DNA from 4 places in the Pantoea sp. X-Soil-TKNS-1207 genome. Region 4 is predicted to be linked to each of the others. Evidence: predicted binding sites of a transcription regulator. Region 4 holds the regulator's gene; each other region holds the start of a gene.

Region 1 (7,988 bases), 670 kb from region 4:
TGGTAGCTGTTGGGATTGAGCGCCATCACCCGCTGCATCAGCGCAGCGCTGTCCACCGGCTGTTCTGTGACGATATCCATCAGTCGCGACAGCACCACTTTGTCGAGTTCGCCGCGCTGGATGGCCGCCACTGCATCGGCCACCATGCCGGTAAAAATGTCGTGATCCGGCAGCGCCGAACGACGACGCACCTGCGGCAACGCGCTGAGCTCGGCGGGTAAGGTGGCCAGCAGATCGCCACGCGCAAAGGTCTGATATGACTCGGGGATAAACAGGGCAGCAGGCTGGCTGACGTCAAACGGGATCGCGCCAACCAGAACGGGCTTTTCGATACCCTGCTTTTTCGCCGCCGCGAAATGCTGACGCAGCTGTTGCTGAAAATCACCTTGTAAGTTGGCGGCATCCTGAACCGGCTCGGTCAGGGTGGTGTAACACCCTTGTGTCGCCAGGCTGCGCCAGGGGGAGGTAAAGAGGAATCCGCGGCACAGTGCGGAAAAATCCTTCAACCAGGCATTTTCAAACGTGGAAGATTCCACCATAATTTTCACCTTTAAATGATAAGATTATTAAGAATGATTATCATTTTTATTATGGCCCTGTAACCTACGTCTAATGCGCTAAAGAGTCAATCAGAACGCGGGACTTCCTGCGTCAGAATGCGTAATCAGAGTAGTCTGCGGGGGGCGCGCTTAAGCTAAATGGTGGACCAGAACTTATGAATAAATGCGGTTTATGGGGCGTCTGCGCCCTGTTGTTCATTTTCCAGACTTTCAACAGCATCGCGCGGGCCGATCAGGGCTGGCCACGCACCATTCACAGCGAGCAGGGCACCCTAACCCTGGACAAAGCGCCGCAGCGCATTGTCTCCACCAGCGTCACCCTCACCGGGTCCCTGCTGGCGATCGATGCACCGGTGATCGCCTCCGGTGCCACCGCGCCGAATAGCCGCTTCACCGACGATCAGGGCTTCTTCCGCCAGTGGGGCGAGGTGGCGAAACAGCGCGGTGTGAAACGTCTGTATATCGGCGAGCCAAACGCTGAAGCGGTCGCGGCTGAAGCGCCAGACCTGATCATCGTGAGCGCCACCGGTAACGATAAGGCCATCAATCTGGTGAGCCAGCTCTCCGCCATTGCCCCCACGCTGGTGGTCAACTATGACGATAAAAGCTGGCAGGATGTGGTCACGCTGCTGGGTAACGCCACGGGCCATGAGACGCAGGCAGCGCAGCGCGTCAAAGCCTTTGACGATCGCGAAGCGGCGCTGAAAAAAAGTATCACGCTGCCGCCGCAGCCGGTCTCCGCCATGGTGTGGAACGGTGATGGCCGTGCTGTGAACCTGTGGACCGCCGCTTCAGCGCAGGGCAAATTGTTGCAGCAGCTCGGTTTCACCCTGGCGACGCCGCCAGCCAGCGTTCAGCAGAGCCATAGCATGGGCCAGCGCAAAGACATCATTCAGCTGTCGGGTGAAAACGTCGCCAGCGGGCTGACCGGGCACAGCTTCCTGCTGTTCGCTGCCGATGATAAAACCCGCCAGTCGGTGCTGAGCAATCCGTTCCTCGCGCAGAACGCGGCGGTAACGCAGCAGCAGGTGTACGCGCTGGGCGCGGATACCTTCCGTCTCGACTACTACAGCGCCAACAATCTGCTGGCGCGTCTGGAAAAACTGTTTGTGAAGTCATGATGCCTCTTCCGCCAGCGTCGCTGCTGGCGGTTGATAACGGCGTAAACGTCCCATCAGTAACCACATCAGCACGCCCAGCAACGCCGCGCCGCAACCAAACATCGTCGCGGCCTGCTGCGGCAGCAGCCAGGAACCCATCGCCCCAATCATCGCCGCACCCAGCGCATCGCCGGTGACATTCTGCGCCGTCCATAAACTGTTGATACGCCCCAGCAGATGGTCCGGCGTTAATCTCTGAATCATCGCGTATTGCACCAGGCTATTGATCGAACTGAAGTAGCCGAAGGCCACCAGGCAGAGCAGGGCGAGCTGAAAATTCGGCATCAGGCCGAACAGCCCGAGCGCGATAAAAGCGACAATCGCGCTGCTGAGCACCAGCAGACCGGGGCGTGCGGCCTGCGCCAGGCGGCCGCTGGTCAATGCGCCGATGGCTGCGCCGAGCGGCACGGCGGCGAACATCAGGCCCAGCCGGTCGGCACTCACTTCCCAGTGCGGCGCCAACGCCGGATAGAGCACGCGTACCGCGCTGGCCAGCGTCACCAGCGCTCCAATCAGCGCCGCCATCCCGACCTGCGGGCTGGCAAACAAAAATTGCACGCCGGTCGCCAGCGATTTCAGCGGATGTTCACGCGGCTGCGGCGGTGGCGGCAGGATCGGCAGTTGCAGGATGGTCAGCACCGTCAGCAGCGTTCCCGCTGCCGCCAGGCCGTAGTTCCAGACCACGCCGCCGCTGGCAATCACCATGCCGGCAATCGCCGGTGACAGAATCGACCCGAAGCGTACCGTCAGCATGGTGATGGCGCCCGCCTGCATCAGGTTTTCGCGCCCGACCAGCGCCGGTGTTGCTGCCAGCAGCGCGGTAACGCCAATCGCCCCGAAGAAACCATCCCAGAAACCCAGCAGATAAACGGCGACCAGCGAAGGTTCAGGCAGGGCGGCGTTGATCGCCAGCCCGACAAACCCAAGGCCGCAGGTGGAACGTGCGAAGACAATCAGCTTTTTCCGTTCATAGCGATCCGCCAGCACACCGCCGGTGAGCAGGCCGATAAACATCCCGGCCGCCGCCAGAGTGACGGCCAGTCCCACCAGCAGGGAAGAGTGAGTCATGTGCTGAATCTGCACCGGCACCGCCACGGCCAGCATCCCGAGCGCAACAATTGAGATAAAACGCGCAATAAACACCGCGCGAAACGCCGGGTGGGATTTAAGCAGGGAGAGATCGATAAAGTGGGAGGGTTTGTTCATATCTTTGCCTTTTAACAACAATTTTCCGCATCGTCCGCGCGGCGAGTCATGATAACATGGATAAATACGAGTAATAACGATAACAAATATCATTATCACATTTACCCTACGCACGCACGACGTTGAAAAGTAGAAGGTTCAGAACGCTATGCGCCAGATCCGTGCAATGGCAGGCTCAGGGATTCTGCTGTTGTTCCTTATTGCGCTCAGTTTAATGCTGGGGGCGAAATCCATTCCGTTTTCCGATGTTTATCATTCGCTTACCACCTCCTGTAGCAGTGCGGAGTGCGTCATCGTGCGTGATGCGCGCCTGCCGCGCACTCTGGCCGGATTGCTGGCTGGCGTGGGGCTGGGGCTGGCGGGGGCGCTGATGCAAAGCCTGACGCGCAACCCGCTGGCGGATCCTGGTATCCTGGGCGTCAACGCCGCCGCCGGTTTCGCCGTGGTGTTGGGCATTGCGCTGTTTGGCGCTGATTCCCCGCTGGATTGGCTCGGTTTTGCCTTTGGTGGCGCGCTGCTTGGCTCGCTGCTGGTGGCGCTGACCGGCGCGATCGGCGGCGGCCGCGTCAACCCGGTGCGTTTAACCCTCGCGGGAGTGGCGCTGGGCGCGGTACTGGACGGGCTGACCTCCGGCATCTCGCTGCTCAATCCCGACATCTATGACCATCTGCGTTTCTGGCACAGCGGTTCGCTGGATATCCGCAACTTCACTATTCTGCGTACGCTTTTTCCTGCCGTCGTCATTGGCAGCATCGTGGCGTTTTGCCTGTCATCGGCGCTGAACAGCCTGAGTATGGGCGGCGATATGGCCACCGCGCTCGGCACCCGCGTAGCCCGCACGCAACTGCTGGGACTGCTGGCGATTGCGCTGCTCTGCGGCGCGGCCACCGCGGCAGTGGGGCCGATTGCCTTTATCGGCTTGATGACGCCGCATCTGGCGCGCTGGCTGGTGGGCAATGACCATCGCTGGCTGCTACCCGCAACGGCGCTGGTGACACCCATTCTGCTGCTGGCGGCGGATATTCTTGGCCGTCTGCTGGTGCCCGGCGAGCTGCGCGTTTCCATCGTGACCGCCATGCTCGGCGCGCCGATGCTGATTGTGCTGGTGCGCCGTAAATCAGGGCAGGGTGGCTTATGACGCGGCGCGTAATGATGCACGCCCTGTGGCTGCTGCTGAGCTGTGGGTTGATCGCCTTTCTGGCAATCACGCGCGGCGCGTTGCCGATCAGTGGCGAACAGATCTGGCAGATGTTACTGGGCCAGGGTGCCAGCAACGTAAAACTTATCGTACTGGAGTGGCGTCTGCCGCGCGTGCTGATGGCGCTGCTGGTAGGCGCGGCGCTTGGCGTCAGCGGGGCGATTTTCCAGTCGCTGCTGCGTAATCCGCTCGGCAGCCCCGATATTCTCGGCTTTAACACCGGCGCTTACAGCGGCGTGCTGGTGGCGCTGGTGCTGTTCAATCAAAACGCCCCGGCGATGACGGCGGCGGCGCTGGTGGGCGGCATCGCCACCGCCGCGCTGGTTTATCTGTTTGCGTGGCGCAACGGCGTGGCGACCTTCCGTTTGATTATCGTCGGTATCAGCGTGCGGGCGCTGCTGATGGCGCTCAACAGCTGGCTGATTATCAGCGCTTCGCTGGATGCGGCGCTGAGCGCTGGCTTGTGGAGCGCCGGATCGCTTAACGGCATCACCTGGACGAAAACGCCGCCGGTGATTGCGGCGCTGCTGCTGGCGTTGCTGCTGGTGGCGCTGCTGGCGCGGCGTATGCGTTTGCTGGAAATGGGCGATGACACCGCCTGCGCCCTTGGCGTGCCGGTGGAGCGCAGCCGCCTGTGGCTGATGCTGCTGGGCGTGGTGCTGACGGCGGCTTCGACCGCGCTGGTCGGGCCGATTTCGTTTGTGGCGCTGCTGGCGCCGCAGATTGCCCGCCGTCTCGGCGGCGGCGTGAAAGGCGCTCTGCCGCTGGCGGCGCTGTGCGGCGCGCTGCTGCTGCTGGCGGCGGATTTCGCCGCTCAGCATCTGTTCCTGCCTTATCAATTGCCGGTTGGCGTGATTACCGTCAGCCTCGGCGGCCTTTATCTGATTGCTTTACTGGTGCGGGAGGCACGACGCCAATGACCGAACACTCTTCACGTCTCTATGGCGAAGGGCTGACGCTGGGTTACGACAAAAAGGTGGTGGCGGAAAATCTGTCTGTGGCGATCCCGGAAGGGGAGCTGACGGTGATTATCGGTCCCAACGCCTGCGGCAAATCAACGCTGCTGCGCACCCTGAGTCGCCTCAATGCGCCGCTGAAAGGCCAGGTATATCTGGATGGCGAGGCGATCGCGCGCTATCCCACCAAAGAGGTGGCGCGTCGTCTGGGCCTGCTGCCACAAAGCTCCAGTGCGCCAGCGGGGATTAACGTCACCGAACTGGTGGCGCGCGGTCGTTATCCGCACCAGTCGCTGTTTGGCCGCTGGCGTGACGAAGATGAAGCGGCGGTGCAGCAGGCGATGCTGGCGACCGGCGTAGCGGATCTCGCGCAGCAGCCGGTGGATACCCTGTCAGGCGGCCAGCGCCAGCGGGTGTGGATCGCCATGGTGCTGGCACAGCAGACGCCGCTGCTGCTGCTGGATGAGCCGACAACCTGGCTGGATATTACCTATCAGATTGAATTGCTTGAACTGATGCAGGATCTCAATCAGCAGCACGGCCGCACGCTGGTGGTGGTGCTGCATGACCTGAACCATGCCTGCCGTTATGCCACGCACCTGATTGCGATGCGTCATGGACGGATTATTGCCGAAGGAAAACCGGCCGAGATTGTCACCCCGGCGCTGATTGAGCAGGTGTATGGGTTGCGTTGCGTGATTGTGGAAGATCCGGTGGCGCATACGCCAATGATTGTGCCGCTGGGGCGTCCAGCGGCGTAATGCCTGTGCGCTGATTGGCCCGGTCGGGATAAATCCCGACCTGTAGGGTGCGCATTGATGCGCACCTGGCGGAAGACCGCACGGAACCTATCTCCCCTGGCTCACATCTCCGCTAACAACCGTTGCAGCAGCGGTCCAATCTGCTCAAACATCCTCGGTGAAATGATATCGACGTGGGCGCAATCCATCGGCCACACGTCCAGCTCGCCGACATATGGCGCCCAGGCACGACGGGCATCCTGGCCTGGCTGCTGCGTCTGTTCGGCCAGGAACAGCGTGGCGCGACCGGCGAATTGCGCGCTGCGTGCCGTCGCCAGCAGGCGTACCGAGCTGGCGTAGTTGGCTTCGATGGTATCGAACATCGCCTGCATCTCTTCACCGGCCTGATGGCGCTGCGCGGCGATAAACTGCTCGCGTTCACGATTCACCTCGTCCAGCACCGCCGGATCCAGCACGTTCTCGCCCCGCTTTTCATCCCAGTTCTGGGTTTCCGGCGGCCAGGTATCCAGCAGGCCAAGGAATGCCACCTGTTCACCGGCCGCCTCCAGGCGTGCCGCGATACCCTGCGCCAGGGTGCCGCCAAGCGAGTAGCCGAGGAAATAGTAAGGGCCGTGCGGCTGTGCTTCGCGCAAAGTACGCAGATGGGCATCGCACACCGCGTCCAGATGCGCGCTCTGGTTCAGCGGGCTGGCGGTGTCCGGCGACTGAATGCCGATCAGCGACCAGCGCGGGTCGAGATAGCGTTGCAGGATGCTGAACTGCCAGGCAAAGCCAGACGCCGGATGGAAGCAGAACAGCGTCGGCCCGTGGCTCTGCCGCAGCGGCAGCACCGCTTCGAAACCAGCCTGCTGATGAGACTGCGCATCGCTGAGCAGCGCCGCCAGTTTTTCGACGCTGGAGGCCACCATAATCTGCCCGACCGATACCGGCTGTTGCAGCTCGCGGCGCAGCTGAGCGGCAAGGCGCATCGCCAGCAGGGAGTGGCCGCCAAGCGCGAAGAAATCATCCTGCGCGCTGATGCTGTCGCGCGCCAGCAACTGACAAAATGCCGCCGCCAGCTGGCTTTCCAGCCCGGCATGGGGTTCACGTCCGGCGCTGGCCGTGGCGGCCTGCGGCAGCGGCAGGGCTTTGCGATCCAGTTTACCGTTGCTGCTGAGCGGGAAAGCCTCCAGCTGGACAATCGCCACCGGCACCATATGGGCGGGCAGCTGTTGCGCCAGCGCGCTGCGCAGCGCTTCGCTATCAATCGCATGGTCGGCAACCACATAACCGACCAGCTGACGGGCATCGCCCTGCGCCGCTGCGCCGCCCAGCACCACCGCGTGCGTTACCGCCTGCTCAATGCCAGGTTGCGCGCTCAACACATGATCGATCTCATTCAGTTCAATGCGCTGGCCGCGAATTTTTAACTGATCGTCGCTGCGGCCGAGGTACTCCACCGCGCCGTTGTCCAGCCAGCGCGCCACATCGCCCGTACGATACATACGCTCGCCGTTTCCGGCCGGGTCAGCAACAAAACGGCTGGCGGTGAGATCGGGGCGGCCCAGATAGCCGTGCGCCAGCTGAATGCCGGTCAGATAGAGATCGCCCGCTACGCCCGGCGGCACCGGTTGCAGACGGGCGTCAAGAATACGCAGCCCGGTGTTCCATACCGGCCAGCCAATCGGTACGCTGGCCCCTTCCACCGCCGCCAGCGCCTCGCCAAAGGCCGGATACCAGCTGACATCCACCGCTGCTTCGGTGGGGCCATACAGATTATGTAACGGCACCTGGGTGAGCTGTTCCCATTCGCGCGACAGATCGGTCGGCAGCGCTTCACCGCTACAGAAGACGCGGCGCAGGCTGGCGCAGCTGTTGATCGCCGCCTCATCCTGCAACGCAGCAACAAACGCCGCCAGCATCGAAGGAACGAAGTGGGTGGTGGTCACCTTGTGTTGCGCGAACAACTGTTGCAGGGCTTCCGGGTCGCGATGCGCCTCCGGCGGCGCCATCACCAGCTGCGCACCGACCAGCAGCGGCCAGAAGAATTCCCATACCGAGACGTCAAAGCTGCTCGGGGTTTTTTGCAATACCACATCGTCGGCTTGCAGCGGATAGTGATCCTGCATCCACAGCAGACGGTTTACGATCGCCTCATGCCCGACCAG
Region 2 (7,988 bases), on a different replicon from region 4:
GCGCTTATATCATCTGATGAATACTCAGGTGATAAACATGTGTGAAGCGCATTCTGTTATGGTAAGAAGCTTCAACAAATTATTTAATAAAAATCTCCCTGATGCACTATCCATGGTCAATACTTTTATTGCCGATAATTATGTGTCGGTTATGAATGACCTGTATCGTAAGTCTCCTTACGTTGATGGCGGCGGATATGCCGGATTAACCTTACCTGCGTTTAGTCCGGTGATGACATCCACCACCGCACCATTCGGCCCTGATGATATCTATGTCAAAATCCAGCAGAAAAGCTCCGTCATTCCCATGCGTCTTGCGCCGGGTGATTATCCGCATATCTTAACGCCGAATCGGCCGGGATATGTCGGTATTAACCTGATACGGGCAGAGATTCCGCGTGGTGTCAGAGTCATTTTTTATTCTGAACCTAATTTTGGTGAATACCTGGAAGAGGGCAGCGATGAGATTCGCTACAGAGGGCGGACTTATCTCAAGCCGCTGGAGGGCGTTACCGATTTCTCCGATCTTAATAAGATCCCCGATTTCACGGTTAGGAGCATGAAGATTCGCGTCGATCCTGCACACTGGTTTAGTGAAATTAGAGAGAAGACCATTGGTCGTCTCCCGCTGGTGGAATATAAGTATGCCGGTGGCGATGTCTGGACCACAGGCGAGATCGTGATGGCGCAGAAGCGCGGATAAAATCATCCGTCAGGGTAAGGGCGATATTTCCCTTACCCTGATGACGCCATTAAAGCGCGGGATTGCGCGCCAATCAGTTCTCTCAGCCATTTTTGCGCGCTGCTGTCATCGGAACGTCGGTGCCAGAGCAGGTGAACCGGTATCGCGGGTAACGCGAGCGGCGGCTTCAGCATCACAATATTTTCACTGGCTTCGCTGACTAACACGCTGCGCTGCAACACCGTGGCGACATAATTTGTCTGCTGCACAATGCGGGCGACGGCAGACATAGTGGGTAGCGTCAGACGAACCTCTCTGGATAACCCCATATCCCTCAGCCGCGCATCTACCAGTCCATAGTGATCCCCTTCCGGGGAGACCAGAATATGGTTCATGCTGAGATAGGTTTCCAGCGTCATGCCATTTCTGGCCGCTTCACTGTCACGCCGCACCACGGTGACAAATTCATCGCTGAATAATGGCTGTGACAGGATCCGGCTTTCAGATTTCGTCGGCAGAATGCCTATCACCAGATCGATTTTTCCATCATCCAGCAATGACACTGACTCATCGCGATCGATAAAGGTTCGTACATGTAAGGTCACTCCGGGGGCTTGCAGGCTGATGGCGTGCATAATTGCCGGCATCAACACCATTAATGGATATTCAGCCATCCCCAGCGTGAATGACAGATTTCTGTTTTCCGGGGTAAATTTTTCAACCGGCGCCAGCAGGTTGGTCAGCTCGCCCAGCGCGTTGGTGACATGCAATCCGATCTCTTTGGCCCTGGCGGTCGGGAGCAGCCCGGAGGCGCTGCGAATAAACAGCGGATCGCCAAAATGCCTGCGCAAGCGGGAGAGGGCGGCGCTCATTGCTGGCTGGCTGACTGCCGCTCTGGCGGCGGCACGGGTTACATTCCGTTCTTCCATCAGCGCGTCAAATGCCACCAGCAGATTCAAATCAAGCCCCTTAAAATCCATAAAACGAATACTCCTGTATATCCTTTATTTATTTTAATTATACCCGATGCCGGTGTGATACTCGCTGGGTAGTTCAGATTGCTCACCCAAAATCAGAGGAAATAGCGATGTCAGAGCAGACCACACAACGTCTTATCGCCGAACGCAAGGCAGTGGAAACAATCTATCAGGCGTTCAGCCAGCAGGATCCTGATTTGGTATATGAAGCGGTAACGCCCGACTGGCAGGATATTCCGCTGGCGCCGGGTCAGGCTGCCGGACCGGAGGGGCTAAGACCGATTATTGAAGGGTTCGCCGCGGCTTTCCCTGATGTGCAGATCGTTATTCATGATTTGATTCAGGTGCCGGGACAGATAGCCGTCCGGGCAGAAATTACCGGTACTCACAACGGCAGTTTTATGGGCATCGAACCTACGGGTAAATTTGTCAGCATCCGGTTGCATGAAATTCATCAGCTTAACGGCGAGCGGATTACCACCACCTGGCACCTGGAAGACTGGTTCGGTCTGTTTATGCAGTTAGGCCAGTTTCCCAGCCTTTCTTAGCTGCCAGAAGGTTATCTGACGGTGGCAGGGGGCCTGGCGGCGATATCCTGCAACGCCTGCTGAAAACCGGCGTCGAACATCTGGCCGTGGCTGAGGCCGGGATAGAGCCTGTAGGCCGCCGGTAATCCTTCCTCACGCAGCGATGCCACTGTGCTGCGAACCTTGGTCAGGATATCCGGGCCTGGCGCCCGGCGATTGCTGTCTGGCGCGCCACTGCCTTCCAGCAAATAGAGCGGCTTGTTACGGGCGCCCGCGTTATCTGTCGCGCGCAGCTGGCTGAGCATCCCGACATAATCACGGTTCAGTGAGGGACTGGTGGCGTAGTAGCGATGAAAAAACGGTGAGGATAAATACGCATCCAGCACAAAAATCCCGCCTAAAGAGTGTCCCCAGATAGCCCGTTGCCGGGGATCGATATGCACGCCTTTTTCGGCCTGCGGCGCAATGGTTGCTTCAAGCAGATGACGGAAGACAGGGCTGCCACCGCCCGCTCTGCCATGCAGCGCGGTGCTCTCTTTCACCGGCGGCGTGTAATCATACGACCTGGCGTTTAAGTCAAACGGCAGGTCGGTCTGATAGCCGATAACCACCAGCACCGGCGGATTTTGCTGTGACAGCGACTTCAGCAGATCATCTGATAACCGGTCCATGACGGCGTTACCGTCCAGCATATACAGCACCGGAAATCCTGCTGCCGGAGCGGGTTTATCGGGCACCGCCGTCCACACTTTGTAATGTCTTTTTCCGTCGGCGGAATCAAAGCGATTCACGCTGAAATGATAAAAAGCGGAGCCTTTATCCGCGATATTGGGTCCCAGCGGGGACATGTCGGGTCGCGCATAACCCTGAATTGTATAGAGCAGGGTAAAAAAGAATGCGGCCAGATATGAAGTGGTGCGCCAGTTTTTCATGCGGTGTCTCGTCACTCAGATAGCCTGCCTGGCGGCAGGCGGTTTTAGGTTTGGATTAGAAATGCAGGCCCACTTGCATGTAGTAAGTCCGGCCCGGTTCGTTGTAGGTATACGCTCCCGCACCATACAGATAGGCGCCAGTGGCGTCATTGCCGGTGGTTTGGGCGTTGCCTTCACGGAAGTGGCGTTCATCCAGCAGGTTATCGATGCCCGCCGTGACATCCATGTATTTATTCACGTTGTAGGTGGCGCTCATGCCGAACAACGCATACGGCGTAACTTGGCGGGTTTCCGTGCCAGACGTGGCCTCTCCCTTATAATTCAGTTTCTTCGGCTTCTGGCGGCCATACCATGTCATGGTGCCCTGAACCGACAGATCGTTGGTGGCCTGCCAGTCCAGCGTGGAGTTGATGGTATATTTCGGAATGATTGACAGATAATCGCCGGTGGTTTTGTTTTTGTTTTCGATGATATAGGTGAAGTTATTCTTCATCGTCACCGCTGCACTAAGCGGGAAGTTGAATGTCCCTTCCAGACCCTGAACCACCGCTTTCGGCACGTTCTCCCACTTATAAATATCCGACGTGCCGTTGGCGTACTGCGGTGAGTAGCCCGCTTCGATTTTGTCGTGATAATCATTGCGATACCAGGTCAGACCGGCCTGCACATCATCATGGTTATATTCGATCCCGATCTCTTTATTGACGCTGGTTTCGGCTTTCAGGTCGCTGTTACCCTGCAAATAGCAGCTACCGGCACTGGCGTAGCAACCCTGACCTTTGCTGTATAACAGGTAATTGGGGTTGGTCTGATACAGATTCGGTGCTTTCCAGGCGCGGGCGATGCCCAGCTTCAGGGTGAAGTCGTCGCCCAGTTCCTGCGACAGATTCAGCGCCGGGCTGATGTTGCTGCCTGAGACGTCCTGATGGTTGAAGCGCAATCCGGGCGTCAGGCGGGTTGAATCGGTCAGGTCGATATTGTCCTCGGTGTACAGGCCGTAAAGATTGGCCGAGCTGTATTTACTGCGTCCGGTGCCGGTAATACCCGCCACATCGCCACCCGAGGTGGTTTCGATATTTGACGCCGGATCTTTCATCGACTGATGATTCATCTCGGCACCGAAGGTCACGGTCTGACTCACCCACCAGTCGAACGGAATATTGATCTCGGAATGCAGGTTAGTGTCATACAGATTGATGGTGGAGAAGCCTTCATTCGAGGTATTGAATATACCGGCGATCCCCCCTGACAGACCCTCATTGAGTCGCGTATTGCGGGTTTTTTCAAACTGAACGTAGTTATTGGTGGAAACCCCGTTATCCCAGGCACCGGTGTATTTCAGACTCAGGGTCTGACGATAAAGAATGTTGGTTTCTTTACCGTAATATTTCTGTACCAGCGCGTTGCTGTTGGTGTTTTGCGTGTCACCCGCATACAGATTGCCCTGACGGCTGTAACCGGCATCCAGCTCCAGGGCCTGCATCGGCTGGAATTCCCAACGCAGAACGGCATTGATGTCTTTATTGATAAAACCTTCGCGACCCGATGGTAGGGTACCGGCGTAGGTTCCGGTGCGCCCGGCATCGTGTCCGCTGTTAATGTCCTGCGCGTCTGCCTGCGTTTTATTCCAGTTGCCATAAAGGCGCAGGGTCAGATTATCCATCAGCGCGCCGCTTAAGCTGGCGTTGTAACGACGGGTCGCCCCTTCATTCTTATGTTCCGGCACGTTGTAGTAGGTGTTGAAATTGCCGTGCCACTCTTTGGTTGCCGGTTTGGTAATAATGTTGACAACGCCGCCCATGGCGCCATTGCCATACAGCGCGGCAGCCGGGCCACGAATCACTTCGATGCGGTCGATCATCTCCGGTGGCACCCAGTTGGTATCACCACGGGTATCGCGTTCATCACTCCAGCCGTAGCGCACCGAGTTACGGCTGCTTACCGGCATCCCGTCGACCATAATCAGGGTGTTTTCCGGCCCCATGCCACGAATATCAATCTGGCGATTGTTGCCACGCTGGCCGCTGTTGGAGTTGCCGGTGAGATTCACACCGGGCATGGTGCGGATAATTTCAGAAAGGTCACGCTGGATGGGATGTTTTTTGATCGCCTGGCTGTCAATGATGGATACGCCCGGCGCCTGTAGCGTCTGCTCTCTGGCGGTCACCACCATATTGTTTTCGCTACTGCTTTTCTTATCGCCGATCGCCAGATCGTTACCCGACGCTTTATCGCTGGTCTGGGTCTGTTTTGGCTTTGTCACGGTTGGTGTTTCATCGGCCAGCGCCAGAGATATTCCCAGGCTCGCCGCAATCACCGAGGCCAGCACAGAGTATTTATACTTTACTTTCATAGCGTTACTAATCACTTTCCTGTGAAATAATAAGGCGAACTATAATGATAATCATTATTAATTACAACAAGGCATTTACGGGCTGGCAACATGCAGGAGGAAGCATTAAGGCCAGCCGGAAATAAAGGTGCGGCTGGGTTATTTCGGCGGTGGATAAACGTGGGTCGTTAGCGCAAAACAGGGGAGTTGTTAAAAAGTTGTGTTTTCATCCCCGGGCATCAATTTCCACAGGTTGTTGTTTTTGTCCGTGACTGCATAAAATGCTGTGGTGGCAAAGGTCCCTTCCGACAGCGTCATCGTTATTGCAATGATTTCCACATCGCGGAACCCCCTCGCCTTTAAAAATTCTGTGGTCCGTAACCCGGTAGATTTCCTTGTTCTGCGCCGACACCATGCTATCGCCAACCGGTTTGATATCAGGTCGCTGAGAAATAAATGAGGCATCAGGCCCTAACGCGTTTAATTGTTTTACTTCGTCGTCACTGATCGCCAGAACGGCATTTGCCGGAAGGTGCGCGAATAATGCGGGAAAATTGGTTTTAACCTGTGCAACCTGAGTTAATCCGTGAATTTTCGCCTGCCATCACTGGTTGTCACCGACAGTGGCGGGCCATCTGACAAGGCCGCACTCGCCATATGAGATATCGCCAGCTGAGCCGCGATAAAAAACACAGATTTGATATTCATAATGACTCTTGAATGATGTTGATCCGCACAGGGTGCTTCAATGCGCGTTTCTTATCAGGACTGCCGTTTGCAGATTTACGGATGTATCGTATTTATGTTTTCACACCGGATGTGCCGCATTCCCGCTGTTTTTGCAGTCAGAAACACGGCTGTAACCATTATTATTCTATTTTACGTTTCCACCCATGCACTGATACTGCTTCGTTACACTCCCGTTAACCAGCTGGCCATAACCGTTACGCAGGCCCTCGGTACGGGCATGAGGTGTAAGTTCTTCAGCAGTTGCATAACCCCATTTACTGCATACGTTTGCTGCGATGCCTACCGCATCTTCCCAGCGCGCTTTGCTACCATCGTCAATCAACGGGAGATTTTCTGAGTTCACATAACCAACAGTTACCGTACCTGCTGCGCGGTCGGCATTGACAACTTCAACCGGTTTTCCTGTCGATGTGGCACAACCTGCCAGCGTTAAAGCAGCAACTGCAATCAAAAGGACTTTTTTCATTTCCCTGGTTCCCTGGTATTTATTTGTATGGCTCATGGATGAGCCTTCGGCTGTCACCAGACTATTAAACCGCGAATAAGGCCGACCAGGAATATTGTTATAGATATCCTATTAAAATTAGTAGGTAGGACGCCGTTTTTTTGTCTGGATGATTTATGCGCAATATTTTATCTATGTTAAACAATTGGTTAATTTATAACCTATTACTACTCTTGCATAAAAAGGGACAGCACCCTCATGGTCTAACCTTGCTCTCACCATCGAACTGCTTAATGATTTTTTTCAGGATGTGGTAGGGACCGATAAGCTCCAGGTTCCCATCCTGTTGTGCAAGGTAAATACGCTGGGATTTGAACTGGCTATAACGCGATGTCTGCAGCGCATAATAACCCTGAGGGGTTTTACGGTAGTGATGCTTTTCCAGTAATAAGATCAGGCTGTCCGCGTGGCTGACATTGCTGATGCGCAGGCGAGCAATGCAGGTCAGCCAGAAGGTCACGGATAAGCCGCACAGCAAGCCAACAAGGCCGTCATGGATATTCCCTTGACTGATAAGGGGCAGGATCCAGAGGATGATGGCGGAAAAACTCAGCAGCACGGCCAGATTAAACAGCAGGCGAAAACGATCCCGGCGCCATTGGTTGAGCAGGCTTAATCGGTGCAGCGTATAGCGGGTATTCATCGACGTGTATTCCTTTACAACATTATTCCGCATGAATAACGGGGTATTTCCCGGACCGCGCAGCCACGCGTCCAGTCGCAACAGGACGATAACATAATGCGGCCAGGCCGACAGCAACGATGAGCCATCAGGGTAAAGACGAAAGCTATGCCCGTGGCTGCTAATGTTTTTTTGCAAAAATGGGGCATAACCGCTGCCCTTATTCGCTGCTTACAACAGGACATCGCTACATAGGCTACGATAATAGTAGCTTTTCCCAGCTGTTTTTTTTGCTCAGTAAACCTTAAAACACCTTAATTAATGAGGTTTTCTACATGTCCATAACGATAAGCAGGGTGCTGTGTTTCTTTGTACTTATCGCCGCTTTCGGCATTAATGCGGACGAAATAAATCTTTACTCCATCAATACGGGATCATTCGTCTATCATCTGACAGGTAACTATGGGCAATATAATGAGTTTTTTGATAACCATTTTTACTCGGTAGAGAGAAAGTTTTCTGAAGACTCAAAGTACAGTGCGTTACTGGGCACCATGGACAACAGCTTCGGTGACCGTTGTATTGCCATGGGGGTCAGAAGAGACTGGATACAAGGTGATAGTGGGAACTGGGTTTTCAAAGGCGTTTATGGCTACACAGG
Region 3 (7,988 bases), 2.0 Mb from region 4:
CGTATGCTTGATGCCAGTGATATCCGCCTGTTAATGCTACATTTTCTTGCGCAGAGCGCCGCGCACGGTTATGAGCTGATCAAATCGGTTGAAGAACTCTCCAAAGGGGAATACTCCCCCAGTCCCGGTATTATCTATCCCAATCTGACGCTGCTGGAAGAGATGGACGCCATTCGCGTGGTGGATGCTCAGGAGTCGCGTAAAGCCTACGCGCTTAACGACGGCGGCCGTGCGCTGCTGGCGGAAAACCGCGAAAATGTCGATACCATCATTGCGCGTTTAACCTCGTTAGCCATTCTGGTGAATAACCGCAGTATTCCGTCGGTCGAGCAGGCCATTCACAACATTAAATTCACTCTTAATGATCGACTTTCTCAGGAAAATATTTCTGATGAAACAATTAAAATTGTGATCGCCGCACTGAATGAAGCCGCCGGTAAAATCGCAAAGAGTTGATCTAAATCAATTTTAACCCCCATTATTGTTACAACCTTGTATATTTAAATTAAACAATTGAATTCAAAGTTGTATAAATAATTTCAGCTAAACCAAAAAGGTTTGGCTGATAAATATAAACGGTAGTTTTTTTCACCATTATTCAGCGCTACTTTTCTCCCATCGCATTCACTCTGAAGCGTTAAGGGAGAAGAATATGTCTGAAACAAAAAAACAGCCGGTGCACGACCTGCGTTCGGCAATCACTCTGTTACAAAACCTGAAAGGCGAATTCGTCAGCACTGACACCGAAGTGGACCCGCACGCGGAACTCTCCGGCGTTTATCGTTATGTCGGCGCGGGCGGTACCTGTGAACGTCCAACGCGCAAAGGCCCGGCGATGATGTTCAACAAGGTGAAAGGTTTTCCCGATGTACGCGTTGTCACCGGATTGATGTCAACCCGCGAACGCGTTGGCCACCTGCTGAATTGTGAGCCGGAAAAACTCGGCTTCCTGCTGAAAGATTCAGTTCATCACGCCATCGCACCGGTAGTGACCAGCGAAAAACCACTGTGTCAGGAAGTGGTGCACTACGCTGAAGACCCGAATTTCGACCTGCGCACCTTACTGCCAGCGCCGACCAACACCGAAGAAGATGCGGGTCCTTACTTCACCATGGGTATGTGCTACGCCTCTGACCCGGAAACGCACGAATCCGACATCACCATTCACCGCCTGTGTATTCAAAGCCGCGACGAACTGTCGATGTGGCTGACGCCGGGCCGTCATATTGATGCCTTCCGTGAAAAAGCGGAGAAAGCTGGCAAGCCGCTGCCGATCTCCATCAGCATCGGTGTCGATCCGGCGATTGAAATCGCTGCCTGCTTCGAACCGCCGACAACTCCGCTGGGCTTTAACGAACTGAGCATTGCCGGTGCGCTGCGCGGCCAGGCCGTTGAACTGACCCCTTGCGTCAGCATCAATGAAAAAGCCATCGCTCACGCTGAGATTGTGATTGAAGGCGAACTGCTGCCGAACGTGCGTGTGCGTGAAGACCAGAACACCAACACCGGGAAAGCAATGCCGGAATTCCCTGGCTACACCGGGGAAGCGAAAGATGCGCTGCCGGTCATTAAGGTGAAAGCGGTCACTCACCGTAAACACCCGATTCTGCAAACCACCCTTGGCCCAAGCGGCGAACACGTCAGCATGGCTGGTATCCCGACTGAAGCCAGTATCCTCGATATGCTGGATCGCGCAATGCCGGGTCGTGTGCTGAACGTGAATGCCCACACATCTGGCGGCGGCAAACTGCTGGCGGTGATTCAGTTTAAAAAATCATCTCCGGTTGATGAAGGTCGCCAGCGTCAGGCTGCGTTGATCGCCTTTGCTGCTTTCTCTGAACTGAAACACGTAATCCTGGTGGATGACGATGTGGATGTGTTCGACACCGATGACATCCTGTGGGCCATGCAGACCCGTTTCCAGGGCGACGTCGATATCGCCACCATCCCTGGCGTGCGCTGCCACCCGCTCGATCCGTCGCAGGATCCGGCTTACAGCGCCAGCATTACCCAGCAGGGTATGACCACCAAAACCATCTTTGACTGCACCGTTCCGTGGCATTTGAAAGCCCACTTCGAACGTTCGAAGTTCAAAGAAGTGGATGTTAAACGTTTCCTTCCCGATTTTGAGTAAGTGAGGTTGTAGTGAGCAGAAGGCGCATTATCGTCGGCATTAGCGGCGCGTCCGGTTTCCAGTACGGCATGAAGGCGCTGCAATTGCTGCGCGATCAGGATATTGAGGTACATCTGGTGGTGACCAAAGGGGCGGAAGTCACGCGCTCAATGGAAACCGAATGGCAGCGACAGGAGGTCACCGATTTGGCCGACGAGGTGCACAGTATCAGCAATCTCGGCGCATCGATCTCCAGCGGCTCGTTCAAGACCCTCGGTATGCTAATTGCGCCCTGCTCAATGAACTCGCTGGCATCCATCGCGCATGGACTGACCGGCAATCTGCTGACCCGTGCAGCGGATGTAATCCTGAAAGAGCGGCGTCGTCTGGTGTTGATGGTACGTGAGACGCCGCTCAATCTGGTGCACGTACGTAACATGGCGGCAGTTACCGAAATGGGCGGCATTGTTTATCCGCCAGTTCCGGCCTTTTACCAGAAGCCACAAACCGTGGATGAGATGGTGCATCACAGCGTGTCGCGCGCCCTCGATTTGTTTGATCTCGATGTCGGCAACCTGAAGCGCTGGGGTGAAAAACATAATGAAGCTTAAGGAGTAAATTATGCTAGTGGGACCCTTTGTCAACGGCAGTGCCGTGCTGGTGGGTGGGCTGTTGGGCGCTTTTCTCGGCACCAAAGTGCCGGAAAGGTTGCGCGTGGCACTGCCAATGACCTTCGGCCTGTCGTCGATGGGCCTCGGGATTGTGTTGATTGGTAAAATCCACAGTTTACCGGCAGTGATTCTGGCGCTGATCCTCGGCGCGGCCATTGGTGAACTGGTGTTTCTGGAAGAAAAAATTGGCCGCCTCGGTAATCTGGCGAAAGGGCTGGTGGGACGTTTTCAGAGCGAACAAACTGAAACCGGCCTGACGGGCGCGGCTTTTACCGAGAAATATGTCGCGATCCTGGTACTGTTTTGTGCCAGCGGCACCGGCATCATCGGCGCGATGACCGAAGGGATGACGCACGATCCTAACATCCTGCTGGTGAAATCGATTATGGATGTTTTCACCGCCGCGATTTTTGCCACACTTCTCGGTTATGCCGTGGCAGTGATTGCAGTACCGCAGCTGCTGATCCAGCTGGCGCTGGCGACGGCCGCAGTATTGATTATGCCTCACACCACGCCGACCATGATGAGTGACTTTACCGCAGCGGGTGGTTTTGTCATGCTGGCCGCCGGTTTCCGTATCGCCGGAATTAAATCTTTCCCGGTGGCAAATATGCTGCCAGCGCTGGTGCTGGTGATGCCGATAAGCCATCTGTGGTCGATGTATATTCAGTAAGCAGCACAACAGCCGCGGTTGTATCGTGGTTAGCCATGCTAGAGTAAGCGCAGGATAAGCGCGGAGGCATCATGGATCTCAAACGATTGCATTACTTTTGCACGATAGCGGAACAGGGCTCCATCAGTAAAGCCGCGAAGCTATTGAACATCGCACAACCGCCGCTGGGTAAGCGCCTGCAGGAGCTGGAAGAGGAAATTGGCTCGCCGTTGTTTACCCGCACACCGCGCCGTATGGTGCTGACGGAAGCCGGCAGTTTTCTTTATCGTCAGGCGTGCGACATTTTAAGCCAGGTCAACCGACTGAAGCGCCAGACCATTACCATCGCCACGCGCAAACAGCGTCGGGTGAATATCGGAATTTCCTACCTTTACCTGCGTTATTTCAACACCATTTTGATGGATTACTACCGCAACCGTCCCGACTGGGATATCAACGTGGTGGTGTCTGATTCCAGCCATCTGGAAGCGATGCTGCTGGATCACAGCCTCGATATCGCGCTGATGCAAACCCCCAGCGACCGTCAGCAATGGTTTATCCGTGAGCTGGAACCGATTGATACTATTGCGGTTATCTCATCGCACTACAGCGCGATGCTGGCGGGAAAAGCGCTGGAGTTTGCCGATCTCAGCGGCCTTCCGCTGATTCTGCTGCACCGCATTGGCGGCGAGGGGACTTATGAAGTGCTGCGTAATAAGTTATTCAGCAGCCTGAGTCAGGTGAATATCAGTATTAAGGTATCCGAACCCAAGCTGATTCTGGAGATGATGGAGAGCGGTTTCGATGGCGCTGCTTTTCTGCCCCGTTCCGAGTTTTCGCCCAGCCCGCAGGGCAAATATATCGTCTGTCCGCTGGCCGATCCTTTCGCCATTTATCATCCGGCGATTGTTACGCTGAGCACCGCGCAAGACCGCCTGCTGTGGCCGCTGGCCCATGAGGCCGAGGATGTGTGATTTGGACCTGGTCGGCATGGCCCGGTCGGCATCAATGCCGACCCTACGCCGTAGGGAGCGCATTAATGCGCTCCATGCCGATGCGGCGTCCAATCCCGGTCGGCATCAATGCCAACCCTACCTCATAGGGAGCGCATTAATGCGCTCCTTGCCGATGCGGCGTCCAATCCCGGTCGGCATCAATGCCGACCCTACATGTAGGGAGCGCATTAATGCGCTCCTTGCCGATGCGGCGTCCAGACCCGATCGGCATCAATGCCGACCCTACATGTAAGGAGCGCATTAATGCGCTCCATGCCGATGCGGCGTCCAATCCCGGTCGGCATCAATGCCGACCCTACGTCGTAGGGAGCGCATTAATGCGCTCCTTGCCGATGCGGCGTCCAATCCCGGTCGGCATTAATGCCGACCCTACATGTAGGGAGCGCATTAATGCGCTCCATGCCGATGCGGCGTCCAGACCCGGTCGGCATCAATGCCAACCCTACATGTAGGGAGCGCATTAATGCGCTCCTGGCCGATGCGGCGTCCAGACCCGGTCGGCATCAATGCCGACCCTACATGTAGGGAGCGCATTAATGCGCTCCTTGCCGATGCGGCGTCCAATCCCGGTCGGCATCAATGCCGACCCTACATGTAGGGAGCGCATTAATGCGCTCCATGCCGATGCGGCGCCCAGACCCGGTCGGCATCAATGCCGACCCTACATGTAGGGAGCGCATTAATGCGCTCCATGCCGATGCGGTGTCCAGACCCGGTCGCTGAAATCAATTCCCCGCCGGTTTCTTTTTATCCACATGCCCCAGCTCGCGATCCGGGAAACAGAAATCCCGCACCCGCTGCTTGAGCGCCGCGGCATCCGGGAAACCGCCTTCCTGTTTCCGTTCCCAAATCACTTTGCCATCAATGGTAATCTCAAACACGCCGCCGGTGCCGGGTTGTAACGTCACCGAGGCCAGATCGTCAGCAAAGGTGTGCAGCAACTCCTGCGCCATCCAGGCAGAACGCAGCAGCCAGTTACATTGCGTGCAGTAGTGAATGTTCACCGCGGGTTTTTGCGTCATTTCATCGCTCTTTTTAATTGATTGATTACCAACAAGTTAACTGTGGTTAACAAAATGTGCGGTCTAAGATACATCTTAATGTAAATGTTATTGATAACGATTACCACTTGCATTACATTCCTGACGAATTCATTTACAACATAAAAAAAGTCTGTAACTTTTTACGGTTTTCTCTACAAAAACCGTGTCTTACTGATAGCAAGCAAGTGAGCGAATACTAACAATCAATTAGGTATTTCGCGTCTATGTCCTCAATTTTTCAGGGATTTACTAAACAGCGCCTGTTCAAAACGGCTGTGCTGGCGTCAGCGATCCATGCTGCCTGTGGCTATGCCGCCACCAGCGATAATCAGGATCTGACTCTTTCCAGCAAAAAAACCACAACAAATGAACCGGTAATGACGGTAACTGCGCCGAAACTGCCGCTATCTGCGGGTAGCCGCACCACGCTTTCCGCCGCAGAGTTGCAGAAAGAAGGCGGCAACGATTTCGGTTCAATTATGCGTTATCAGCCGCTGGTTAGCGCGCCGGGTGCCGCAGGTGGCAGCAACACCGGTAAGAGTGGCTATACCGGGGATCGTGGCGGTTACACCGGCTATAACATCCGTGGTCTGGAAGATAACCGCGTCTCCATCGACGTAGACGGTATTGAACAGCCTTACGCAACCGGACGCAGTTCCGTGGGCCGTGCCGGTTCCAACACCTTCGGCATTGGCCGCGACTATATCGATCCTTATATGTATGGATCTGTCGGTATCGTCGAAGGGGCGACCGATGTCTCCAACAAGAACCTGGCGCTCGGCGGCTCTGTCTCCTTCAAGCCAAAATCCCCGGATGACTACCTGTCACCCACCAAACATACCTATTTCGGTTACCAGAGCGATTACGACTCATCTAACCGCAGCTGGCACAATGGCATCACGGCGGCGGCAGGTGATGAAACCCTGCGCGGTATCGTGGTGATCAGCCGTCGTGACGGTCAGGAAACCCGTAACAACAGCGGCACCATTGATGCCTATCCGGCGAACTGGCACTCCGACGCGGTCGCTGCCACCGGCATCTGGCAACCCAACAGCGAGCATCAGTTCAGCGCCACGCTGGATTATTACCAGAAAACCAACCACACCAACTTCGACTACTGGGGTTCTGGCACCACCACCATTTATGGTCGCGCCGATCAGAGCAGCCAGACGCGTCGCTGGAGCGGGTCACTGAAAGATCTCTGGACACCGGACAATAACCTGCTGGTGGATAGCCTTGAGACCAGCATTTATTACCAGCAAACCCAGGCGCATGATAATACGGCGGCCCCGGCTGCGGGTGCGGTCGAAGCGCATAATATCTACTCGGATTACGACACCAAAACCTACGGCTTTGAGACCAAAGGTGAGAAAAGCTGGCTGTTTAACAACTTCAGCTATGGGATGAACGCCAGCATTGCGAAAACCGAGCGTCCATACCGTCTTGATCCGGTACAGACGTCGTATAACGATATCACCCCACCGGAAGCGAACAGCCGCTCCTGGGCCTTCGGTGCCTATGCCGAAGATACCATGAGTTGGGATCTGAACGGCCACACCTTCTCGGTGGTTCCGGGGGTACGTTTCGCCTATCAGAATACCAAACCACAAAATCTTTCTACTCTGGCGGGCGGGGATGCTGATCTCAGCACGGGTGACGTTTCGACGCTCTACAACAAGAGCTTCAGCGATGGCCAGATCCTGCCGTCCATCGCCTTCCAGTACAACCTGACGCCGAAGGTAATGGCTTATCTGCAATATAAGCGTGGCGCGCAGTTCCCTAATCCAAGCCAGCTGTATGGTTCATGGAACCTGTCCTCTAACTATGCTTCAGCTTACGGTTCGCAGTATGCGCTGTTGGGCAATACCGACCTGAAAACCGAAACCAGCAACAACTTTGAGTTCGGTCTGAAAGGCGAAGCGGTTGAAGGCATCACCTTCTCAGCGGCAACTTTCTATAACAGCTACAAAAACTTTATCGACTATACCCGCTACAGCCGTAGTGCCAATCCGGACGTCTTTACTAACATCCCGGATAATATCGATATCGCCTACCGTGCCGAGAACCGTGATAAAGCCTATATCTACGGTGCTGAATTCGGCAGCAAATTCAATATCGGTACCTGGGTGCCTGAGGTTGATGGCCTGAGCGCGCGTCTGGCGTTTGGTTATGCGCAGGGTGCGTCTAAGTCCAGCTATCTGGGCGACAAATACGTACCGATGGAGAGCGTACCGCCGATGCGTCTGATCACCGGTGTGGCCTATGACGATCCGGATCAGCGCTACGGTGCCGCGATCACCGGCACCTTTATCCACGGTAAGCGCGCCACCTACACCCAGCGCCAGACCTACACCAACACTGGCGGTTCGATTGGTACCACCAGCAATACCTACTACCAGAACATTCCAGGCTATGCGCTGGTTGATCTGACGGCCTACTATCGCGTAACGAAAAACGTGAAGATCAGCGGCGGTATCTACAACCTGACTGACC
Region 4 (7,988 bases):
CTGATGACGCCGGGCCGTGAGCTGTCTGCGGATGATGAAACCGACGGCTATGACGTCAATGTCGATCACAGCGGCAGTGGCGAAAGCCAGACGGAATCTCTGGCGCGTCGCTATATTGGCGCTCTGGGCGGTTCTGAAAACCTGACTAACATTGATGCCTGTATTACGCGTCTGCGCCTTAACGTGAAGGACTCTTCACAGGTGAATGACAGCGTGGCGAAACGCCTCGGTGCCTCAGGTGTGATCCGTCTGAACAAGCAAAGCGTGCAGATCATCGTCGGTACCCAGGCGGAAAGCATCGCCACCGCGATGAAAAACGTGCTGACCAAAGGCCCGGTTGCTGCGACCTCCGCACCTGCCGCCGCGGCACCCGCAGCAGCAGCAGCGGCGCAACCGCAGGCCGTGCTCAACAGCGAAAAAGCCGTGATTGCAACGCTGCTGGCACCGGTTTCCGGTGAGGTGGTGGCGCTCGATGCGGTACCGGATGAAGCCTTCGCCAGCAAAGCGGTGGGCGATGGTCTGGCGATTAAGCCCACCGGTAAAACCGTGGTGGCGCCGATTGCCGGTACTATCGTGAAAATCTTCAACACCAACCATGCATTCTGCCTCGAAACCGCAAATGGCGTAGAGATTGTGGTGCATATGGGGCTGGATACCGTGGCGCTGGAAGGTAAAGGCTTTACGCGTCTGGTCGAAGAGGGCGCGACGGTGGCCGCAGGTCAGCCGGTGCTGGAGATGGATCTGGAGTTCCTCAACGCCAATGCGCGTTCGATGATCAGTCCGGTGGTGATCAGCAACAGCGATGATTTCTCCGGCCTTACTCTGCTGGCAAGTGGTTCAGTGGTGGCAGGCGAAACCCGTCTGTACGAGGTTAAAGGCTAAGTCCTTGTGATGTACCCGGAAGGCAGGAAGCAATTCCTGCCTTTTTTGTTTTAAAACGGCCAACAAACGGTTGTTTCCCTTCTGCGCTTTGTGGATCATACTCCGTTACTTCGTAGTACAAATCACCCGTATTGTATTTGAGGATTTTGAGATGAGTGAGGCTGAAGCCCGCCCAACGAACTTTATTCGTCAGATTATCGACGAAGATTTGGCGAGCGGTAAGCACAACAGCGTGCATACCCGTTTCCCGCCTGAGCCGAATGGTTACCTGCATATTGGTCATGCGAAATCGATCTGTCTGAACTTTGGTATCGCACAGGATTACCAGGGTCAGTGCAACCTGCGCTTCGACGACACCAACCCGGTGAAAGAAGATATGGAATTCGTCGAGTCCATTAAGCGCGATGTGCAATGGCTGGGCTTTGAATGGAGCGGAGACGTTTGTTACTCCTCAGACTATTTCGACCAGCTGTACAGCTACGCGGTTGAGCTGATCAATAAAGGCCTTGCCTATGTTGATGAGCTGACGCCGGAAGAGATCCGTGAATACCGTGGCACCCTGACCGCGCCGGGCAAAAACAGCCCGTATCGCGATCGCACGGTGGAAGAGAACCTCGCGCTGTTTGAAAAAATGCGTGACGGCGGTTTTGCCGAGGGGAAAGCCTGTCTGCGCGCCAAAATCGATATGGCCTCCAGCTTTATCGTGATGCGCGATCCGGTGCTGTACCGTATTAAGTTTGCCGAGCATCATCAGACCGGCAACAAATGGTGCATCTACCCGATGTACGATTTCACCCACTGCATTTCCGATGCGCTGGAAGGCATTACCCATTCGCTGTGTACGCTGGAGTTCCAGGACAACCGTCGTCTGTACGACTGGGTGCTGGACAACATCAGCATTCCGGTGCACCCGCGTCAGTACGAATTCTCGCGCCTGAATCTGGAATATGCCGTGATGTCGAAGCGTAAGCTGACGCAGCTGGTGAGCGAGAAGATCGTTGAAGGCTGGGATGACCCGCGTATGTTGACCGTTTCCGGTCTGCGTCGTCGTGGTTACAGCGCCGAATCGATCCGCGAATTCTGTCGCCGTATTGGTGTGACCAAACAGGACAACATCGTCGAGATGGCGTCGCTGGAGTCATGCATCCGTGACGATCTCAACGAGAATGCACCGCGTGCGATGGCAGTGCTTGATCCGCTGAAAGTGGTGATTGAGAACCTGCCAGCCGGTCATGAAGAGATCATCACCATGCCGAACCATCCGAACAAACCGGAAATGGGTACGCGTGATGTGCCGTTCAGCCGTGAAGTGTGGATCGATCGCGCGGATTTCCGTGAGGAAGCCAACAAGCAGTACAAACGTCTGGTGCTGGGCAAAGAAGTGCGTCTGCGTAACGCCTATGTGATTCGTGCTGAGCGCGTGGCGAAAGATGATGAAGGCAACATTACCTGCATCTACTGTACCTGCGATGTCGATACGCTGAGCAAAGATCCGGCAGATGGCCGTAAAGTGAAGGGCGTGATCCACTGGGTTTCTGCCATTCATGCGCTGCCGGCGGAATTCCGTCTGTACGATCGCCTGTTCAGCGTGGCGAATCCGGGTGCGGCTGAGGATTTCCTCACCACCATCAACCCGAATTCACTGGAAATCAAACAGGGCTTTGTCGAGCCGGGACTGCGCGATGCAGAAACGCAGGCGCCGTATCAGTTTGAGCGTGAAGGGTATTTTTGTGCAGACAGCGTGTACTCGCAGCCGTCTAAGCTGGTGTTTAACCGCACCGTAGGCTTGCGCGATACCTGGGCGAAAATCGGCGATTAATTCTTTTTGTCGTTTTCACCATATCATCATGTAAGGGCGAGCAATCGCCCTTTTTTATTGGCGATAAATCACGGCTGGCAACCATTTATGCTACGGCATAAAAAATGTGTTTGTTACCGGTATTTGCGACAAATCTGACTTTAGTAAAATTAATCCATTTACGAGTGTTAAAAACTGTATTTCAGGTAGGCTATGCGCTCTCCAGCGTTGCTCCGCGGGTTATCTAAGGAAAAAAAATGACAAGTCTCGCTCAGGAAGCCAAACACAGCGTCGTGGTTTTACATCAGCTTATCGAACGTATTTTTAATCAGTCGGATAGCACTGACGACAGCATTGAATTGTTTCTCTCGCACTTTCACCCCGACTTCAAAATGGTGACGCCGCAGGGGAAACAATTCGATTTGAACTCAATGGAGGTGCTGTTCCGCCAGTTGCGCGGCCAGCGTGAAGGGATGCGCATCGCCACCAGTGAACACACCATCATTTCGCAGCAGAGCGAGGAGGTCACCATTCAGTATCGCGAGTTGCAGATGATGAATGGTAACAACCAGAGCCGCATTTCGCTGGCGGTGCTGGATTGCAGTACCTTGATTCCTCGCTGGCGATATTTGCAGGAAACGCTGGTGCAGTGATATCCAGAAACAAAAAAACCGGTGCCAGGCACCGGTTTTTTTATACTGCATAGCACACTTCGTTACTTATCGTGGAGCGTCTCGTCTTCGCGGCAGTCTCCCAGCGCACAGTGGCCGTACAGGTACAGGCTGTGGTTGGTGAGTTTGATACCGTGACGGGTTGCAATTTCACGCTGACGGGTTTCAATCGATTCATCGCTGAACTCGATCACTTTGCCACAGTCCAGGCAGATCAGGTGGTCATGATGATGCTGCTGCGTCAGTTCAAAGACGGATTTACCGCCTTCGAAGTTATGACGGGTAACGATGCCCGCGTCATCGAACTGGTTAAGAACGCGATATACCGTTGCCAGACCAATCTCTTCGCCCATATCAATCAGGCGTTTGTACAAATCTTCCGCACTGACGTGATGGCACTCGGGTTCCTGAAGCACTTCCAGAATTTTAAGTCTGGGCAGCGTGACTTTCAGGCCAGCCTTCTTCAATGCGGAGTTGTTGTCAGTCATGCGGATATTGTCCTGTTACTTTGCTAGTCACTTGCGGCGCAGGGCCTTGAATGTCGATCACGCGCATTCTCATTTGCGTCTCATTATAGAACTCAAGCAGTGAAATGAAAACCAAGGTAACGTCCTGAAATCACCAGTGGCTGTAAGGATAAGTGTCACTAACGCCGGCGGGGATCGTGCAGGTCTTTGTTTCCATTTCACTCAGCCTCATTCTGATGCCAGAGGAATAAGCGGATGACCGTTACGGGTATTCTACAGATTTGCGGGAAAAAGTTAAAAAACAGTAGCTATTATTTTTATAGGAAATTCCTTTAACTCAATGTGAGCCAGCGCCCACATTGAGGAGGGCAGGGGATCAGGCTTCGATGATCGCCTGTAATTGCAGCTCATCAAAAATCTGTTTCACCCATTTTTCAACACGTTCGTTGGTCAGTTCCGGCTGACGATCTTCGTCAATAGCCAGTCCCAGGAAGTGTTTGTCATCGGCCAGACCTTTAGAGGCTTCAAAATGGTAGCCTTCCGTTGGCCAGTGGCCAACAATCACCGCACCATTCGGCTCGATGATGTCACGGATGGTGCCCATCGCATCACAGAAGTATTCCGCGTAGTCTTCCTGGTCGCCACAGCCAAACAATGCCACCAGTTTGCCGTTGAAGTCGATCTCTTCCAGCGTCGGGAAGAAATCATCCCAGTCACACTGCGCTTCGCCGTAGTACCAGGTCGGGATGCCCAGCAGCAGGATATCGAATGCTTCGAGATCTTCTTTGGTGCTCTTGGCAATGTCATGCACTTCAGCAACGTCTTTACCCAGTTGTTTCTGGATCATTTTTGCAATGTTTTCAGTGTTGCCGGTATCGCTGCCGAAGAAAATGCCTACGATTGCCATGGGTCAAGTAACCTCTTAAATCCTGATTGTGAAAGTAAGTCAGTAGAATGCACAGTTAAGCGAATGATAGCAGACCGGGCAAAGTGGCGGAACTTGTAAAGCGGTCACTTTTGTTCGTGCGTGCGGTCTGCGTGCGTTACGACAGTTTGAGCTGCGCCAGCAGCATTTGTTCAATCAATTCGCTGCGACTGATGTTTTGTTGCTCAGCCAGGGTGTTGAGGGCATCAACCGCCTCGCCGGACATTTTCAGCTCGACACGACGCAACCCACGCACCTTGTCGCGTTTCAGCTGGTTGCGTTTGTTAATCCGCAACTGTTCGTCACGCGTCAGCGGACTGGTTTTGGGGCGACCCGGACGCCGCTCATCAGCGAAGAGATCGAGCGTGGTACGGTCAGTCTGTTCTTTTGCCATGGTTTGTAAAACTGAGTGGGCGCGAACGGCGGAAAGGCGCTGCGCGATTTATACATTATCGGCCCGACCACGGTGAAAAAATCATCCGCGGCAAATTTTTAGCGCGACATCATACTCCAGCGCCATCCACGACGCCAACCCTAAACGGTTTGCGGCAAGCTTTTGCTTTTACAGTACAAAAAAGCGCCGGACTGCGCGCAAAACCGCCTCAGGTTTCTCCGCATGAACCCAGTGGCCTGCGCCGCTGATCACATGCGCATGCGCCTGCGGGAACTGACGCAGCAGGGCATCGCGGTGCTGATTATCCAGATAGGGCGAGTCACCGCCGCGAATAAACAGCGCCGGGTGCGGCCATGCCGGTACGTCTTCCCAACCGGAAATGGTGCTGTAGTTGTCCCACAACACCGGCACGTTAAAACGCCACTCGCCTTCATGGAACGATTTGAGGATGAACTGAATCACCCCTTCTTCCTTCAGCAGCGTACGCATCACCTCAGCGGCTTCGCTGCGGCGCGTCACCCCGGCGGCGCTCACCGCGCGGATGGCCGCGAAAATCTCGTCATGGCGGCGCGTCTGATAATCCACCGGCGCGATATCAATCATCACCAGTTTTTCAATGCGCTCCGGGGCGATAGCGCTTAACGCCATGGCAATTTTTCCCCCCATGGAGTGACCGATGACGCTCGCGCGCGCAATGTCGTGCGCATCCAGGGTGGCGACGATATCCTGCGCCATCACCTGATAGTTCATGACGTCACTGCGTCCGGACTGACCGTGATTACGGACATCCACCTGCAAGGTGGGACGGGCATCGCGCAGGCCGCGCGCCAGCACGCCGAGGTTATCCAGGCTGCCAAACAGGCCATGAATTAACAGAATTGGGGTGGCATCAGGGGCAGATTGTTCAGTTTGCAGACGGGCGTTCAAAATCATGGCAAAGTTCTTACGGTTGTGGGCTGCGCTTAGGTTATCATGGATTCACCTCTTCAGGAGCCAGCGAGCCAGGCATTAGGGCATATTCCGACTTTTGCCCTGAAACGATGCCAGCGCTATCGGCCACCTGGGATTTAACTTTATAATCCTCATGTTAGAGCCAGCTCACATTTTGCACGGCAGGATTTTGCTAAGGCCGGTACAGAAAAGCGTGGTTCTGTCATTTGCCAGAATCGTACGGAAAAAGATGAAAACGATTGAAGTTGACGAAGAACTCTACCGTTATATTGCCAGCCACACCCAGCACATTGGTGAAAGCGCCTCCGAAATTTTGCGCCGTATGCTGAAATTCACGGCAGGTCAGAGTGCCCCTGCTGCCCCGGTTGCGTCTCAGGCCGCAGCCAAAGACGCGCAGCCGGTCGCGGCTAACGCCCGTCCTCAGGATCGCGTTCGCGCGGTGCGTGAACTGCTGCTTTCCGATGAGTATGCGGAGCAGAAAAAGGCGGTTAACCGCTTCATGCTGGTATTGTCAACGCTCTATCGTCAGGATCCCGCAGCCTTTGCTGAAGCCACTGCCTCGTTGCAGGGCCGCACCCGCGTCTATTTTGCCGGTGACGAGCATACGCTGTTGCAAAATGGCACCCATACTAAGCCGAAGCACGTACCCGGCACGCCGTATTGGGTGATCACCAATACCAATACCGGTCGCAAATGCAGCATGGTGGAGCACATCATGTTAGCCATGCAGTTCCCGCAGGAACTGACAGAGAAAGTTTGCGGCACCATTTAAACCGAAGCGTCAGGGAGAAGCGCCAATGGCCAATCACCCCCGTGCCGGGCAACCTGCCCAGCAGAGCGATTTGATTAACGTTGCACAATTAACCTCGCAGTATTACGTCCTGCAGCCTGATGTGGCCAATCCGGAACATGCGGTGAAATTTGGCACCTCCGGCCACCGCGGCAGCGCCGGACGTCAGAGCTTCAACGAAACGCATATCCTGGCTATCGCGCAGGCGATTGCCGAGGAGCGTAAAAAGAACGGCATCACTGGCCCGTGCTATGTCGGTAAAGACACGCACGCGCTGTCTGAACCGGCGATTCTGTCGGTGCTGGAAGTGCTGGCGGCGAATGGCGTGGATGTGATTGTGCAGCAGGACAACGGCTACACGCCGACGCCCGCTATCTCCAACGCGATCCTTGAGCACAACAAACGTGGTGGCGCGCAGGCTGACGGTATCGTCATCACGCCATCGCACAACCCGCCGGAAGATGGCGGGATCAAATACAATCCGCCGAACGGTGGTCCGGCCGATACCAACGTCACCAAAGTGGTGGAAGATCGCGCTAACCAGCTGATGAAAGCGGGTCTGAAAGACGTGAAACGTCTGCCTCTGGATCAGGCGTGGGTCAGCGGCCATATCGTCGAACAGGATCTGATTCAGCCGTACGTCGAAGGTCTGGCGCAGGTGATTGATTTCCCGGCGATCCAGAAAGCCGGCCTGAAAATTGGCGTCGATCCGCTCGGCGGCTCCGGCATGGCGTACTGGCAGCGTATCGCTGAGCATTACCAGCTGGACATCACCATCGTTAACGATGCCATCGATCAGACTTTCCGCTTCATGCATCTGGATAAAGATGGCGTGGTGCGCATGGACTGCTCGTCAGAATGCGCGATGGCGGGCCTGCTGGCCTACCGCGACAAATTCGACCTGGCCTTCGGCAACGACCCGGATTACGACCGTCACGGCATTGTGACGCCAGCCGGTCTGATGAACCCGAACCACTATCTGGCGGTTGCGATCAACTACCTGTTCCAGCACCGTCCGCAGTGGGGCAAAGATGTCGCCGTCGGCAAAACGCTGGTATCCAGCGCGATGATTGACCGCGTGGTGAACGACATCGGTCGTAAGCTGGTGGA

The links. The regulator Fur, encoded in region 4, represses iron uptake genes when iron is present. The targets are predictions, from matches to a motif close to ATAATAATGAGAACNACTATCAA.
Region 1: a site for Fur is predicted at 2,997-3,019, ahead of entS (enterobactin transporter EntS). Genes of this name have one in related genera too.
Region 2: a site for Fur is predicted at 5,510-5,532, ahead of AC6I8V_RS24280 (TonB-dependent siderophore receptor). Genes of this name have one in related genera too.
Region 3: a site for Fur is predicted at 5,559-5,581, ahead of AC6I8V_RS16630 (TonB-dependent receptor domain-containing protein). Genes of this name have one in related genera too.

What each region holds. Positions count from the first base shown of each region.
Region 1 is NZ_AP035958.1:571,815-579,802, forward strand. It holds gene AC6I8V_RS02540 (isochorismate synthase) at 1-539, opposite strand, end outside; gene fepB (Fe2+-enterobactin ABC transporter substrate-binding protein) at 716-1,681, shown strand; gene entS (enterobactin transporter EntS) at 1,676-2,926, opposite strand; gene fepD (Fe(3+)-siderophore ABC transporter permease) at 3,075-4,064, shown strand; gene fepG (iron-enterobactin ABC transporter permease) at 4,061-5,044, shown strand; gene AC6I8V_RS02565 (ATP-binding cassette domain-containing protein) at 5,041-5,841, shown strand; gene AC6I8V_RS02570 (enterobactin synthase subunit F) at 5,943-7,988, opposite strand, start outside.
Region 2 is NZ_AP035960.1:196,250-204,237, forward strand. It holds gene AC6I8V_RS24260 (hypothetical protein) at 1-703, shown strand, start outside; gene AC6I8V_RS24265 (LysR family transcriptional regulator) at 736-1,662, opposite strand; gene AC6I8V_RS24270 (ester cyclase) at 1,770-2,207, shown strand; gene AC6I8V_RS24275 (alpha/beta hydrolase) at 2,219-3,118, opposite strand; gene AC6I8V_RS24280 (TonB-dependent siderophore receptor) at 3,174-5,471, opposite strand; gene AC6I8V_RS24285 (membrane lipoprotein lipid attachment site-containing protein) at 6,325-6,702, opposite strand; gene AC6I8V_RS24290 (hypothetical protein) at 6,902-7,348, opposite strand; gene AC6I8V_RS24295 (hypothetical protein) at 7,663-7,988, shown strand, end outside.
Region 3 is NZ_AP035958.1:3,589,940-3,597,927, reverse strand. It holds gene AC6I8V_RS16660 (PadR family transcriptional regulator) at 1-456, shown strand, start outside; gene AC6I8V_RS16655 (UbiD family decarboxylase) at 653-2,134, shown strand; gene AC6I8V_RS16650 (UbiX family flavin prenyltransferase) at 2,146-2,724, shown strand; gene AC6I8V_RS16645 (DUF554 domain-containing protein) at 2,735-3,457, shown strand; gene AC6I8V_RS16640 (LysR family transcriptional regulator) at 3,529-4,410, shown strand; gene AC6I8V_RS16635 (Rdx family protein) at 5,178-5,474, opposite strand; gene AC6I8V_RS16630 (TonB-dependent receptor domain-containing protein) at 5,720-7,988, shown strand, end outside.
Region 4 is NZ_AP035958.1:1,241,550-1,249,537, forward strand. It holds gene nagE (N-acetylglucosamine-specific PTS transporter subunit IIBC) at 1-882, shown strand, start outside; gene glnS (glutamine--tRNA ligase) at 1,034-2,701, shown strand; gene AC6I8V_RS05705 (hypothetical protein) at 2,938-3,333, shown strand; gene fur (ferric iron uptake transcriptional regulator) at 3,396-3,839, opposite strand; gene fldA (flavodoxin FldA) at 4,195-4,725, opposite strand; gene ybfE (LexA regulated protein) at 4,862-5,137, opposite strand; gene ybfF (esterase) at 5,306-6,070, opposite strand; gene seqA (replication initiation negative regulator SeqA) at 6,318-6,860, shown strand; gene pgm (phosphoglucomutase (alpha-D-glucose-1,6-bisphosphate-dependent)) at 6,886-7,988, shown strand, end outside.